DNA from 2 places in the Streptomyces sp. NPDC127068 genome. Region 2 is predicted to be linked to the other one. Evidence: riboswitches for the same ligand, from Rfam matches in the RefSeq annotation. Region 2 holds a riboswitch; the other holds the start of a gene.
The links. Region 2 has a riboswitch for S-adenosylmethionine ahead of thrC (threonine synthase). Riboswitches for the same ligand answer to the same signal wherever they lie in the genome.
Positions count from the first base shown of each region.

Region 1 (6,048 bases), on a different contig from region 2:
CGAAGAGCACGACCACGGCTTCCTCACCGAGATCACCAAGGCCGCCGTGATGATCGTCCGGCTCCAGCCCGGTGACATCAAGGACAAGCAGGAGCTGGCCTGGTCCCACGACGGGATCGTCGCCTACTCCAAGGTCTGCACCCACGTCGGCTGCCCGATCAGCCTGTACGAGCAGCAGACGCACCACGCGCTCTGCCCGTGCCACCAGTCCACCTTCGACCTCTCCGACGGTGCCCGGGTCATCTTCGGCCCGGCCGGCCACGCGCTTCCGCAGCTGCGGATCGGCGTGAACTCGGAGGGTTACCTTGAGGCGCTCGGCGACTTCGACGAGCCTGTCGGTCCGGCCTTCTGGGAGCGCGGATGAGTACCACGACGACCAACGACCGCGAGACCACCCGCCGGGACAAAGCGCCCGCGGGTGAGCGGGTCGCCGACTGGGCGGACGGCCGGCTGGGGATCTACTCCCTGGCCAAGGCCAACATGCGCAAGATCTTCCCGGACCACTGGTCCTTCATGCTGGGGGAGGTCTGCCTCTACGCCTTCGTCATCATCATCGTCACGGGTGTCTACCTGACGCTGTTCTTCCACCCGTCGATGAACGAGGTGGAGTACCACGGCCCGTACGTGCCGCTCCAGGGCCAGCTGGTCTCCGAGGCGTTCAACTCGACCATGAAGATCTCGTTCGAGGTCCGCGGTGGTCTGCTGATCCGGCAGATCCACCACTGGGCCGCGCTGATCTTCCTGGCCGGCATGTTCGCGCACATGATGCGCGTGTTCTTCACCGGCGCGTTCCGCAAGCCGCGTGAGGTCAACTGGGTCTTCGGCTTCTCGCTGTTCGTCCTCGGGATGTTCGCCGGCTTCACCGGCTACTCGCTCCCGGACGACCTGCTGTCCGGCACCGGTGTCCGCTTCATGCAGGGCGCGGTCCTGTCCGTGCCGATCGTCGGCACGTACCTCGCGTTCTTCCTGTTCGGCGGGGAGTTCCCAGGGCACGACTTCGTGGCGCGCTTCTACTCGGCCCACGTCCTGCTGATCCCCGGCATCATGGTGGGTCTGATCGTGGCCCACCTGATCCTCGTCGTGTACCACAAGCACACCCAGTTCCCCGGCCCCGGCCGCACCCAGAAGAACGTCGTCGGCATGCCGCTGATGCCGGTCTACATGGCCAAGGCGGGAGGCTTCTTCTTCCTGGTCTTCGGCGTCATCGCGGTCATCTCCGCGATGGTCACCCTGAACCCCATCTGGTCGATCGGCCCCTACCGGCCGGACATGGTGTCCACCGGCGCGCAGCCCGACTGGTACATGGGCTTCTCCGAGGGCCTGATCCGGGTGATGCCTGGCTGGGAGATCAACTTCGCCGGACACACCCTCGTGCTGGGCGTGTTCATCCCGCTGATGATCGTCTTCCCGTTGGTGCTGGTCTCGATCGCGGTGTACCCGTTCATCGAGTCCTGGATCACCGGGGACAAGCGCGAACACCACCTGCTGGACCGTCCGCGCAACGCCCCCACGCGTACGGGTGTGGGTGTCGCCTGGATCACCTGGTACGTGATCATGCTGATCGGCGGTGGCAACGACCTCGTCGCCACGCACTTCCACCTGTCGATCAACGCGATCACCTGGTTCGTGCGCATCGGGTTCTTCGTGGCCCCGGTCCTCGCCTTCATCATCACCAAGCGGATCTGCCTCGGCCTCCAGCGCCGGGACCGGGACAAGGTGCTGCACGGACGCGAGTCCGGCATCATCAAGCGCCTGCCGCACGGCGAGTTCATCGAGATCCACGAGCCGCTCAACCAGGAGGCGCTGCACACGCTCACCCAGCACGAGCAGTACCAGCCGGTGGAGATCGGCCCGCTGGTCGACGAGAACGGCGTCGAGCGCAAGGTGTCCCGCCTCGAGAAGGCGCGCGCCCGTCTCTCGAAGGGCTACTACGGCGACCAGGGCCAGATCGCCAAGCCCACCGCCGAGGAGTACAAGGAGATCACGGACGGCCACGGCCACCACTGATCCCCCGGCCGGGACCCCGCGCGGGGGTCCCGGCGGTCGCCACCCGAAGAGCCCCGTCCACTGCCCGGACGGGGCTCTTCGCGCTCCCCGGAGCTGGATAGGGTGGAGCGCGAAGGGCGCCGGTCCGGCCGGTCCCGTCCACGGGCGCGGCAGCGCGTCCGCCACCGTCAGCCGTACGGGCCCGATTCCGTACGGCCCGCAACCCAGGAGCGACCCATGAGCGCTGTGACCCCCGCTGGAGGCGACACCACGGCGGTCCGTTCCTGGCCGCAGGTCCTGAACGCGTTGCTGTCGGGCGAGGACCAGGGAGCCGACGCCACGGCCTGGGCGATGGACCGGATCATGCGCGGGGAGGCCACCGACGCGCAGATCGCGGGCTTCGCCGTCGCCCTGCGCGCCAAGGGCGAGACCGTCGAGGAGATCACCGGCCTGGTCCGCGCCATGTACGAGCACGCCAGGACCATCGAGGTGCCCGGGCCGAGCGTCGACATCGTCGGCACCGGCGGGGACGGGGCGCGCACCGTCAACATCTCCACCATGTCCGCGATCGTCGTCGCCGGGACCGGCGCGAAGGTCGTCAAGCACGGCAACCGCGCCGCGTCCTCCGCGAGCGGTGCCTCCGACGTGCTGGAGAAGCTGGGCGTCAATCTGGAGCTGACGCCGCAGCGGGTGGCCGAGGTCGCCGAGGAGGCCGGCATCACCTTCTGCTTCGCGGTGAAGTTCCACCCCGCGCTGCGGCACGTGGGCGCCGCCCGCAAGGAACTCGGCATCCGCACCGTCTTCAACTTCCTCGGCCCGCTCACCAACCCGGCCCGGGTCGCGGCGCAGGCCACCGGGGTCGCGGACGCGCGGATGGCCCCGGTGGTCGCCGGGGTGCTCGCCGAGCGGGGCTCGTCCGCCCTGGTGTTCCGCGGGGACGACGGCCTCGACGAACTCACCACCACTGCCACTTCACGGGTGTGGGTGGTGCGCGGCGGAGCCGTCGCCGAGCAGCCCTTCGACCCCCGTGACGTGGGCATCGACCTCGTCCCGGTGGAAGCGCTGCGCGGCGCCGACTCCTCCTACAACGCCGATGTCGCCCGCCGGCTGCTGGCCGGGGAGACCGGTCCGGTCCGGGACGCGGTCCTGCTGAACTCGGCGGCGGCGCTGGTGGCGCTGGCGCCGGGCGACGCCCCGTTGGCCGACCAGCTGCGCGCGGGGATGGCGCGGGCCGCCGAGTCGATCGACTCGGGAGCGGCCCACCGGGTCCTGGACCGCTGGGTCGCCGCCAGCAACGCCTGACCCGTTCCGCCCTGTGCGTTCCGCCCTGCGCGCTCCGGCCGCTCCGCTCGCCGCGGGGCGGCCGGTCGCGTTCCGTGGCGTCCGGGATGCGGAACGGGCTGGTGCGTTCCGCCGGTCGTCTGGCATGATTCTGCGCAGGTCATGAGTGACAGCGCATCGGCCCCGGCCTGCTGTCCGGCAACCCTCCGTCCGTGGCGGGGTGCCCCGGGTGAAGACCAGGTCGTAGGCAGCGAGGTCTACGGCAAGCGCGGACCCCTCGCGTCTCCAGGGGTCCTGGTCGTCGAGGGAGCGGTCTCGTGAGCAAGCGAATGCGATAGGGCGCAGCGCCCCACCTCCGCGCACGCCCTGTCCGGTGTGTTCCTTTCCTTCACCCACGCCGTGTTTCCGGCTGGTCCCCGTCGTCGCCTCGAAGCGTCGCACCGGTGCCGAGCCGTGCCCCGCCGCGCCTTCCGCGGTGCTCATGCGTGGTCCACCGCATCTGCCTCATCCGGGAGTTCGTCATGTCCGCACGCACCACCACGACCACTCACGCCGACGCCGACCCCGCCTGTGTTCCGGGCGCCGCCGGCTCCCTCGCCGAGAGCCCGCTGCCCGTCCTCGGCCGTGACGTGACCGTGCCCCTGGTCACCGGCGGGGAGGTGGACTACGCCGCGCTCGACTACGCCGCGAGTGCCCCCGCGCTCCAGCGGGTGTGGGACGACGTGGCCGCCTACGCGCCCTACTACGGCAGCGTCCACCGCGGCGCCGGCTACCTCTCCCAGCTCTCCACCGACCTCTTCGAGAACGCCCGCCGCACCGTCGCCGAGTTCCTCGGCTGCCGGGACGGCGACGAGGTGGTGTTCACCCGCTCCACCACCGACTCCCTCAACCTGCTGGCCGCCGCGCTGCCCGCCGACTGCGAGGTCTTCGTCTTCGAGACCGAGCACCACGCGTCCCTGCTGCCCTGGCGCGACGCACGGGTCACCTACCTCGACGCGCCCCGCACCCCCGGCGAGGCCGTCGACACGCTGGAGCGGGCCCTCGCCGACCGCGACCCGTACGGTCCCGCCCTGGTGTGCGTGACCGGTGCGTCCAACGTCACGGGCGAGCTGTGGCCGGTGCGCGAACTCGCCGCCGCCGCCCACGCCCACGGCGCCCGGATCGTCCTCGACGCGGCCCAGCTCGCCCCGCACCACCCGGTGGACGTCGCCGACCTCGACGTCGACTGGGTCGCCTTCTCCGGGCACAAGCTGTACGCGCCCTTCGGCGCCGGCGTGCTCGCCGGGCGCGCCGACTGGCTGCGGGTGGCCGAGCCGTACCTCGCCGGCGGCGGTGCCTCGCGGAAGGTGTCGCGGCGCGCCGACGGGGGAGTGGACGTCGAGTGGCACGACAGCGCGGCCCGGCACGAGGCCGGCTCGCCCAACGTGATCGGCGCCTACGCCATCGCCTCCGCCTGCAAGGCGCTCACCGAGGCGGGCTTCGACCGACTGGTCGCCCGTGAGGAGCGGTTGATCGACCTGGTGCGCGCCGGGCTCGCCGAGGTGCCCGCGGTACGGGTGCTGTCCCTGTTCGGGGACGACGCGCCCAGGGTCGGGGTGATCTCGTTCGTGGTGGACGGGTGGAACAGTTCCCACTTCGCCGCCGCGCTGTCCGCCGAGTACGGCATCGGGGTGCGCGACGGGCTGTTCTGCGCCCACCCGCTGGTGCGCACCCTGCTCGGCACCGACCCGCAGGACCCGGGGGAGTGCGGTGCCCCCGAGGCCGCGCCCGGCGAGCGTTCGCTGAACGCCGTCCGGGTCAGCTTCGGGGCGGGCACCCCCGACGAGCACGTGGAGCGGTTCGTGCGGGCCGTACGGGAGTTGGTCACCGACGGTGCGCGCTGGCGCTACCGCACCGAGGACGGCCGCTGCGTGCCGGACCCCACCACCGCCGCCTGACGCGGGTGCTCGGTCATCCGGGTGCCGAGCTGGATCATCCGTAGCGCGCGCTCGGTCGCGTCGGTCAGGAACTCGCCGCCGCGGCCCAGCGCTTCGGTCAGGGAGACCGGCGCGGGCAGGATCGACCCGTAGGCGTCCACCCCGATGGAGCGCACCTGGTGGGCGCCCTCACCGAGGGTGCCGGCCAGCGCGAGCACCGGGCGGCCGTGCAGCTTGGCCCGTCGGGCGACCTCGGCGGGCACCTTGCCGCGCGGGGTCTGGTGGTCCAGGGCGCCCTCGGCGGTGACCACCAGATCGGCCCGGGCCAGGCGCTCGTCCAGCCCGAGGCGGTCCAGCAGCACGTCGAAGCGGGGCAGCAACCGGGCGCCGAGCGCGGCGAGTCCGGCGCCCAACCCGCCGGAGGCGCCGGTGCCGACGCCGTGGCACAGGTCGGTGCGCACCTTGAGGTCACGGGTGAGGACGGCGGCCCAGTGCTCCAGGGCGGCGGCCAGGTGTTCGACCTGCTCGGGGGTGGCGCCCTTCTGCGGTCCGAAGACCCGGGCCACCCCGCGCTCCCCGCACAGCACGTTGTAGGGGTTGCAGGCGACGCGCATCTCCACCTCGGCGAGGCGCGGGTCGAGTCCGCCGGTGTCGATGCGGTCCAGCCGGGTCAGGGCGCTGCCGCCGTACGGGAGTTCCCGGCCGTCCGCGTCGAGGAGCCGGGCGCCGAGGGCCTGGAGGGCGCCGGCGCCGCCGTCCGAGGTGCCCGAGTCGCCGCAGCCGACGAGGATGCGGCGGGCCCCGGTGTCGAGGGCGGCCCGGATCAACTCCCCGACGCCGTAGGTGGTGGTCGCGCCCGGGTCCC
Region 1 is NZ_JBHXEN010000005.1:9,182-15,229, reverse strand. It holds gene ACFWIA_RS04230 (Rieske 2Fe-2S domain-containing protein) at 1-364, shown strand, start outside; gene ACFWIA_RS04225 (cytochrome bc complex cytochrome b subunit) at 361-2,007, shown strand; gene trpD (anthranilate phosphoribosyltransferase) at 2,224-3,288, shown strand; SAM riboswitch class IV at 3,426-3,542, shown strand; gene ACFWIA_RS04215 (aminotransferase class V-fold PLP-dependent enzyme) at 3,789-5,204, shown strand; gene ACFWIA_RS04210 (glycerate kinase) at 5,153-6,048, opposite strand, start outside.
Region 1: it holds a riboswitch for S-adenosylmethionine, as region 2 does, so the genes downstream of both, ACFWIA_RS04215 (aminotransferase class V-fold PLP-dependent enzyme) here and thrC (threonine synthase) in region 2, are expected to answer to the same signal.

Region 2 (6,048 bases):
CCCCGTTAGGGGCGCGGGGAACTGCGCGAGCAACCACCCCGCACCCGCGCGGGCAATGCGGAGGGTCCGCACCCCTGCCGGGTGCGGACCCTCCGTAACGTCGCAGCCAGTCGACGCGCGGCTCAGACGGCCACGCGGACCATATCCGCCTGCGGCCCCTTCTGACCCTGCGAGATCTCGAACTCGACCCGCTGGCCCTCTTCAAGGGTGCGGTACCCGTCCATTTGAATCGCGCTGTAGTGGACGAAAACATCCGCACCACCGTCGACCGCGATGAAGCCGTAGCCCTTCTCCGCGTTGAACCACTTGACGGTGCCCTGAGCCATGCCTAACTCCCCTATTACTGGCCCTTGCACAGGACCGCACTTCGCGGACCCGGGTCATACCTCCACCCCCCAACGGTTGGGGGTGTGCGCCGGAACGCGTCGACCGCCGCTGAATGTATCTGTCCAACTGCCGTCTGCAACAGGTCAACTGGACGAGAAATCCAGGCGCGACGCATCGGAGATGTCCAGATAATTGACTGGAATTCAGGGCAAGTCGGGCCCAGCAAAAGCCACAAAGGGGCTAATTCGGTAATGCTCTTTGGCTACTTCTTGTCGCCGCGCGGCCGAGAAGTCATATGTGTGAAGGACAAGCGCGCGAGCCATTTCCCCAACCCTATCGCGTTCAACCCTATGGAATGACCCCCTCCGCTTCTCTTGCGGAGGGGGTCATCACGGTGACGCAGCGTCAGGAGCGCCGGGCCCGCGGGGCGGCGGCCCGGAGCGCAGGATTAGCCGCCGGCGACCGCGGGGATGATCGACACACCGGCGCCGTCGGGGGTGGCGGTGCCGAGGCCCTGCTCGAAGCGGACGTCGTCGTCGTTGACGTACACGTTCACGAACCGGCGCAGCTTGCCCTGGTCGTCCAGGACGCGCCCCGCGATGCCGGCGTGGTTCTTCTCCAGGTCGGCGATCACCTCAGCGAGGGTGGCCCCCTCGGCGGGCACCTCGGCCTTGCCGCCGGTGTAGGTGCGCAGAATGGTCGGGATACGGACGTTGACGCTCATGGGGCGGCCTTTCCGGTCGTTTCCGGCGGGACGGTACAGGGACGCGTACGGGAATCACGTACAGGAACCCCCGCACAGGGATCGCGCACGGGGATCACGTGCGGGGCGGGCAGGGCGGACGGGCCGGCCCTGCCCTGCGCGGCGGGGTGGTGTCAGCCGGTGGCGAGGCCCGCTTCGCGGAACGCGTCGAGGTCCGGCCGGATCGTCGCGGTCGGCCGGGCCCGGTCCGCCACCGCGTCGAGGGTCTTGAGCCCGTCGCCGGTGTTGAGGACGACGGTCGACAGCGAGGGGTCGAGCAGACCGGCCTCGATGAGCTTCTTGGTGACGCCGACGGTGACGCCGCCCGCGGTCTCCGCGAAGATGCCCTCGGTCCGGGCCAGCAGCGAGATCGCGTCGACGACGGCCGCGTCGTCCACGTCGTCCACGGCACCACCGGTGCGGCGGGCGATGTCGAGCACGTACGGGCCGTCCGCCGGGTTGCCGATGGCCAGCGACTTGGCGATGGTGTCCGGCTTCTGCGGGCGGACCACGTCGTGACCGGCCTTGAAGGCGGCGGAGACCGGGGAGCAGCCGGTCGCCTGGGCGCCGAAGATCTTGTACGGCTTGTCGGCGACGAGCCCGAGCTTGATCAGCTCCTGGAGCCCCTTGTCGATCTTCGTGAGCTGCGAGCCGGAGGCGATGGGGATGACCCACTGGTCCGGGATCTCCCAGCCGAACTGCTCGCAGATCTCGTACGCCAGCGTCTTGGAGCCCTCGCCGTAGTACGGGCGCAGGTTGACGTTGACGAAGCCCCAGCCCTCGCCGAGCGGGTCGCCGATCAGCTCGGAGCAGAAACGGTTCACGTCGTCGTAGGTGCCCTCGATCGCGACGAGCTCGCCCCCGTAGACGGCGGCCGTCACGACCTTCGCCTGCTCCAGGTCGTGCGGGATGAACACGCAGGAGCGCAGGCCCGCGCGGGCCGCGGCGGCGCCGACGGCGCCGGCGAGGTTGCCGGTGGAGGAGCAGGAGAGGGTGGTGAAGCCGAAGGCGCGCGCGGCTTCCAGGGCCTGGGCGACGACCCGGTCCTTGAAGGAGTGCGTCGGGTTGCCGGAGTCGTCCTTGACGTAGAGGCCGCCGGTCACGCCCAGTTCGCGGGCGAGGTTGTCGGCCTTGACGAGCTTGGTCCAGCCGGGGTTCAGGTTCGGCTTCTCGGCGACGTCGGCGGGGACGGGCAGCAGCGGGGCGTAGCGCCAGATGTTCTCGGGACCGGACTCGATCTGCTTGCGCAGGGCCTCGGGGTCGCCGAGCGGGAGGTCGTAGGCCACTTCGAGGGGGCCGAAACACAGCTCGCAGGCGAAGATCGGGCCGAGCGCGAAACGTTCGCCGCACTCGCGACAGGACAGCGCTGCGGCGGGTCCGAGATCGACGGCCGGGTCGGCGGCGTCGGGGGTACCGGCGGTGGAAGCGACGGTCTGAACAGCCATGGAGGGGAGGCCCTTTCTCCTCATCTTCCCCGTGGCGCGCTTCGCCACGAGACGGAATTGGCACCTTCCCGAGTCGGGAGCCTCGCGGGTGATGTCGCCGACGATCTTCGGCGGACGGTCACGAGAACCGACTGGAGGGTTGCCGGGGCTTCAACGGGCCGTATCCCTCTGCCCCTCTGGATGAGCGGTATGTGGTTGTCAGCGAGACGGCCCCCGACATGCGACGGTCATCCGCGTTGTTCAAGACTGTAACCGAAGGCCAGGACAGTTGAGATAGTCGTCCGCACCGCGAGATGGATCACAGTAGGGAGCCGTAGACCGTGCTGGAAGAAGTCGAGGACTGGCTGAGCAGGCGTTCTTGGTCCGTGGCAGACCGTTCGCCGCACCAGCTCACCGCGGCTAAGCGGGCCTCGGGCACCACGGTCAGTGTGGTGCTGCCCGCGCTGGACGAACAGGCGACGGTCGGCCGAATCGTGTCCGTGATCCGCGAGGAGCTGATGACGGGGCCGGTGCCGCTGGTCGACGAGCTGGTGGTGGTCGACTCGGGCTCCACCGACCGGACGGCCGAGGTCGCGGCGGCGGCCGGGGCGCGGGTGGAGCACCGGGACGCGATCCTGCCGAGCCTGCCCGCGCTGCCCGGCAAGGGCGAGGTGCTGTGGCGGTCGCTGCTGGTGACCCGCGGTGACGTGGTGTGTTTCGTGGACGCGGACCTGCGCGAGTTCTCCGCGGACTTCGTCACCGGGATCGTCGGGCCGCTGCTCACCGAGCCGGACGTGCAGTTCGTGAAGGCGATGTACGACCGACCGCTCGGCACCGCCGTCGCCGGGGGCGGGCAGGGCGGCCGGGTCACCGAACTGCTGGCCCGCCCGGTGCTGAACATGCACTGGCCCCGGCTGGCCGGATTCGTGCAACCGCTGGGCGGCGAGTACGCGGCCCGCCGCGCGCTGCTGGAGCAGCTGCCGTTCCCGGTGGGGTATGGGGTGGAGCTGGGCTTGCTGGTGGACGCGCTGCACACGGTGGGGCTCGATGCGTTGGCGCAGGTGGACGTGGGGGTGCGCCGCCACCGGCACCAGGACGGGCAGGCGCTGGGACGGATGGCGGCGGCGGTCTACCGGACGGCGCAGCTGCGGTTGGCGCGGGGGCACCTGTTGCGGCCGGAGCTGACGCAGTTCGAGCGGGGTCCGCGGGGCTTCGAGCCGCGCACGTACGCCGTCGACACGGAGGAGCGTCCGCCGATGGCCTCGGTGGCGGAGTACGCGGCGCGGCGCGTGGCGTGACCGGACGGGACCCGGTGGGCGGCGAGTGGCGTAATCGGCTGCGGTGAACGGCGCACGGGGCGGCGCGGTCCCGCGTGGCGCCCCGGAGCACCCCCACTCGCCGCCTAGATTGTCAGCTCATGCGCACATTCCTCCGTATTTTTATGTTTTCCTCACACGGGGTGGGTAAAGGGCGGGGTGGTGGCGTCCGGCGGTTGGCTGTGTGGACGGCAGGGGTTCTCGCGGCATCGGCGCTCACCGTGACGTCGGCTCCGGTCGCGTATCCGGTGGGACCGCCCCGCGCGGACGCCACCCCTACGCCCGCGCGGGAACGCGGGACGGCCCGCCCCGTGCGGGACGGGTCCTCGCCGTACCTGTACGGCGGGCTGGTGGTGTCACTGGGCGCGGTCGGCGGACTGCTGGTCGCGACGGTGCGCAGCAAGTCCGCTTCCGGACGGCGACTGCACGTGACCGGAGCGTGAACGCAGAGGCCGTCGTATACGACCGGCGACAACGGGCCAGGGGCCGCGCAGGGCGCGCCCGGGCCACGTTTGAGGGTTCACCGGGTGGGCGAGGTATCGCCGTATGGGTTTCTCTCAGGGTGGGCAGCGCACCACGAGCACCACGGGTGCCACGGTTCTCGTGGCGTCGAACCGCGGTCCCGTCTCGTACGCGGTGGCGGACGACGGCACGCTGAACGCCCGCCGCGGCGGGGGCGGACTGGTGTCCGGACTCTCCGCGATCGGCCCCGACACGGACGCGGTCTGGGTGTGCGCCGCCCTCGGCGACGGCGACCGCGAGGCGGTCCGCCGCACCGGCGGCGCCCTCGACCCCGCGGACACCGGCGGGCAGCGCGTACGCATGCTGGACGTCCCGGCGGACGTGTACGCCGACGCCTACAACGGCATCGCCAACTCCGTGCTGTGGTTCGTCCACCACATGCTGTACCAGACCCCGTTGGAGCCCGTCTTCGACGCGGAGTTCCGGTCCCGTTGGGCGTCCTACGAGGCGTACAACGCCGCCTTCGCCCGGGCCCTCGCCGACGAGGCCGCCGAGGGCGCCGCGGTCCTCGTCCAGGACTACCACCTCGCGCTGGTGCCCGGGCTGCTCCGGGCGCTCCGGCCGGACCTGCGGATCGGCCACTTCTCGCACACCCCCTGGGCGCCCGTCGACTACTTCCGGCTGCTCCCCGACGACGTGGCGGAACAACTGCTCCGGGGCATCCTGGGCGCCGACCGGGCCGCGTTCCTCACCCACCGCTGGGCGGACGCGTTCACCGCCTGCTGCCGGGAGGTCCTGGGCGGCACCGGCAGCACCAGGACCGGGGTGCACGGCCTCGGCGCGGACGCCGACTTCCTGCGCGAACGCTCCCACCGGGCGGACGTGGACGACCGACTGCGGGCCCTGCGCGAGCAGATCGGCACCGGGCCGGACGGCTCCCCGCGGCGCACGATCGTCCGGGTCGACCGCACCGAACTGTCCAAGAACATCGTGCGCGGGCTGCTCGCCTACCGCGACCTCCTGGAGCGCCACCCCGACTGGCGCGGCCGGGTCGTGCACCTCGCCTTCGCCTACCCGTCGCGGCAGGACCTCGCCGTCTACCGGGACTACACCGCCGAGGTGGCCCGCGTCGCCGCAGAAATCAACTCCACCTACGGTACGGAGAGTTGGACTCCGGTGCTGCTGCACGTGGAGGACGACTTCGCCCGCTCCCTCGCGGCCTACCGGCTCGCCGACGTGGCGCTCGTCAACCCGGTGCGGGACGGGATGAACCTGGTCGCGAAGGAGGTGCCCGTGGTGTCCGACCGGGGGTGCGTCCTGGTGCTGTCCCGGGAGGCCGGCGCCTTCGAGGAACTCGGCGCCCACGCCCTCACCGTCAACCCGTACGACGTCACCGCCACCGCCGACGCCCTGCACACCGCCCTCGTCACGCCCGACGGCGAACGCGCCGAACGCACCAAGCACCTCGCCGCGGCGGCCACCGCGCTCCCGCCGGCCCGCTGGTTCCTCGACCAACTCCGCGCACTCGACGCCCCCGACGTCTGAGCGGAGGCGCCCGGAACCCCGGGGGCGGAGAGGTCGACCGACCCGGTTTGTCCAAGGACCGGCCGTGTTTGTCCATGGGAGCGCAACCGTCCGCGCACCTAACGTCACCGCCATGTCACTTCGGCGCATCACCCTCCTGACCGTGGCGGGAGTCGTCCTCGCCGGCCTGCCCGGGACCGCTTCGGCGGCCCCCGGACGAGGCACCACCTACTACCTGGACTGCGCACGCGGC
Region 2 is NZ_JBHXEN010000039.1:10,122-16,169, reverse strand. It holds gene ACFWIA_RS23555 (cold-shock protein) at 123-326, opposite strand; gene ACFWIA_RS23550 (MoaD/ThiS family protein) at 776-1,051, opposite strand; gene thrC (threonine synthase) at 1,204-2,514, opposite strand; SAM riboswitch class I at 2,532-2,701, opposite strand; gene ACFWIA_RS23540 (glucosyl-3-phosphoglycerate synthase) at 2,835-3,791, shown strand; gene ACFWIA_RS23535 (hypothetical protein) at 4,031-4,252, shown strand; gene ACFWIA_RS23530 (trehalose-6-phosphate synthase) at 4,356-5,816, shown strand; gene ACFWIA_RS23525 (right-handed parallel beta-helix repeat-containing protein) at 5,929-6,048, shown strand, end outside.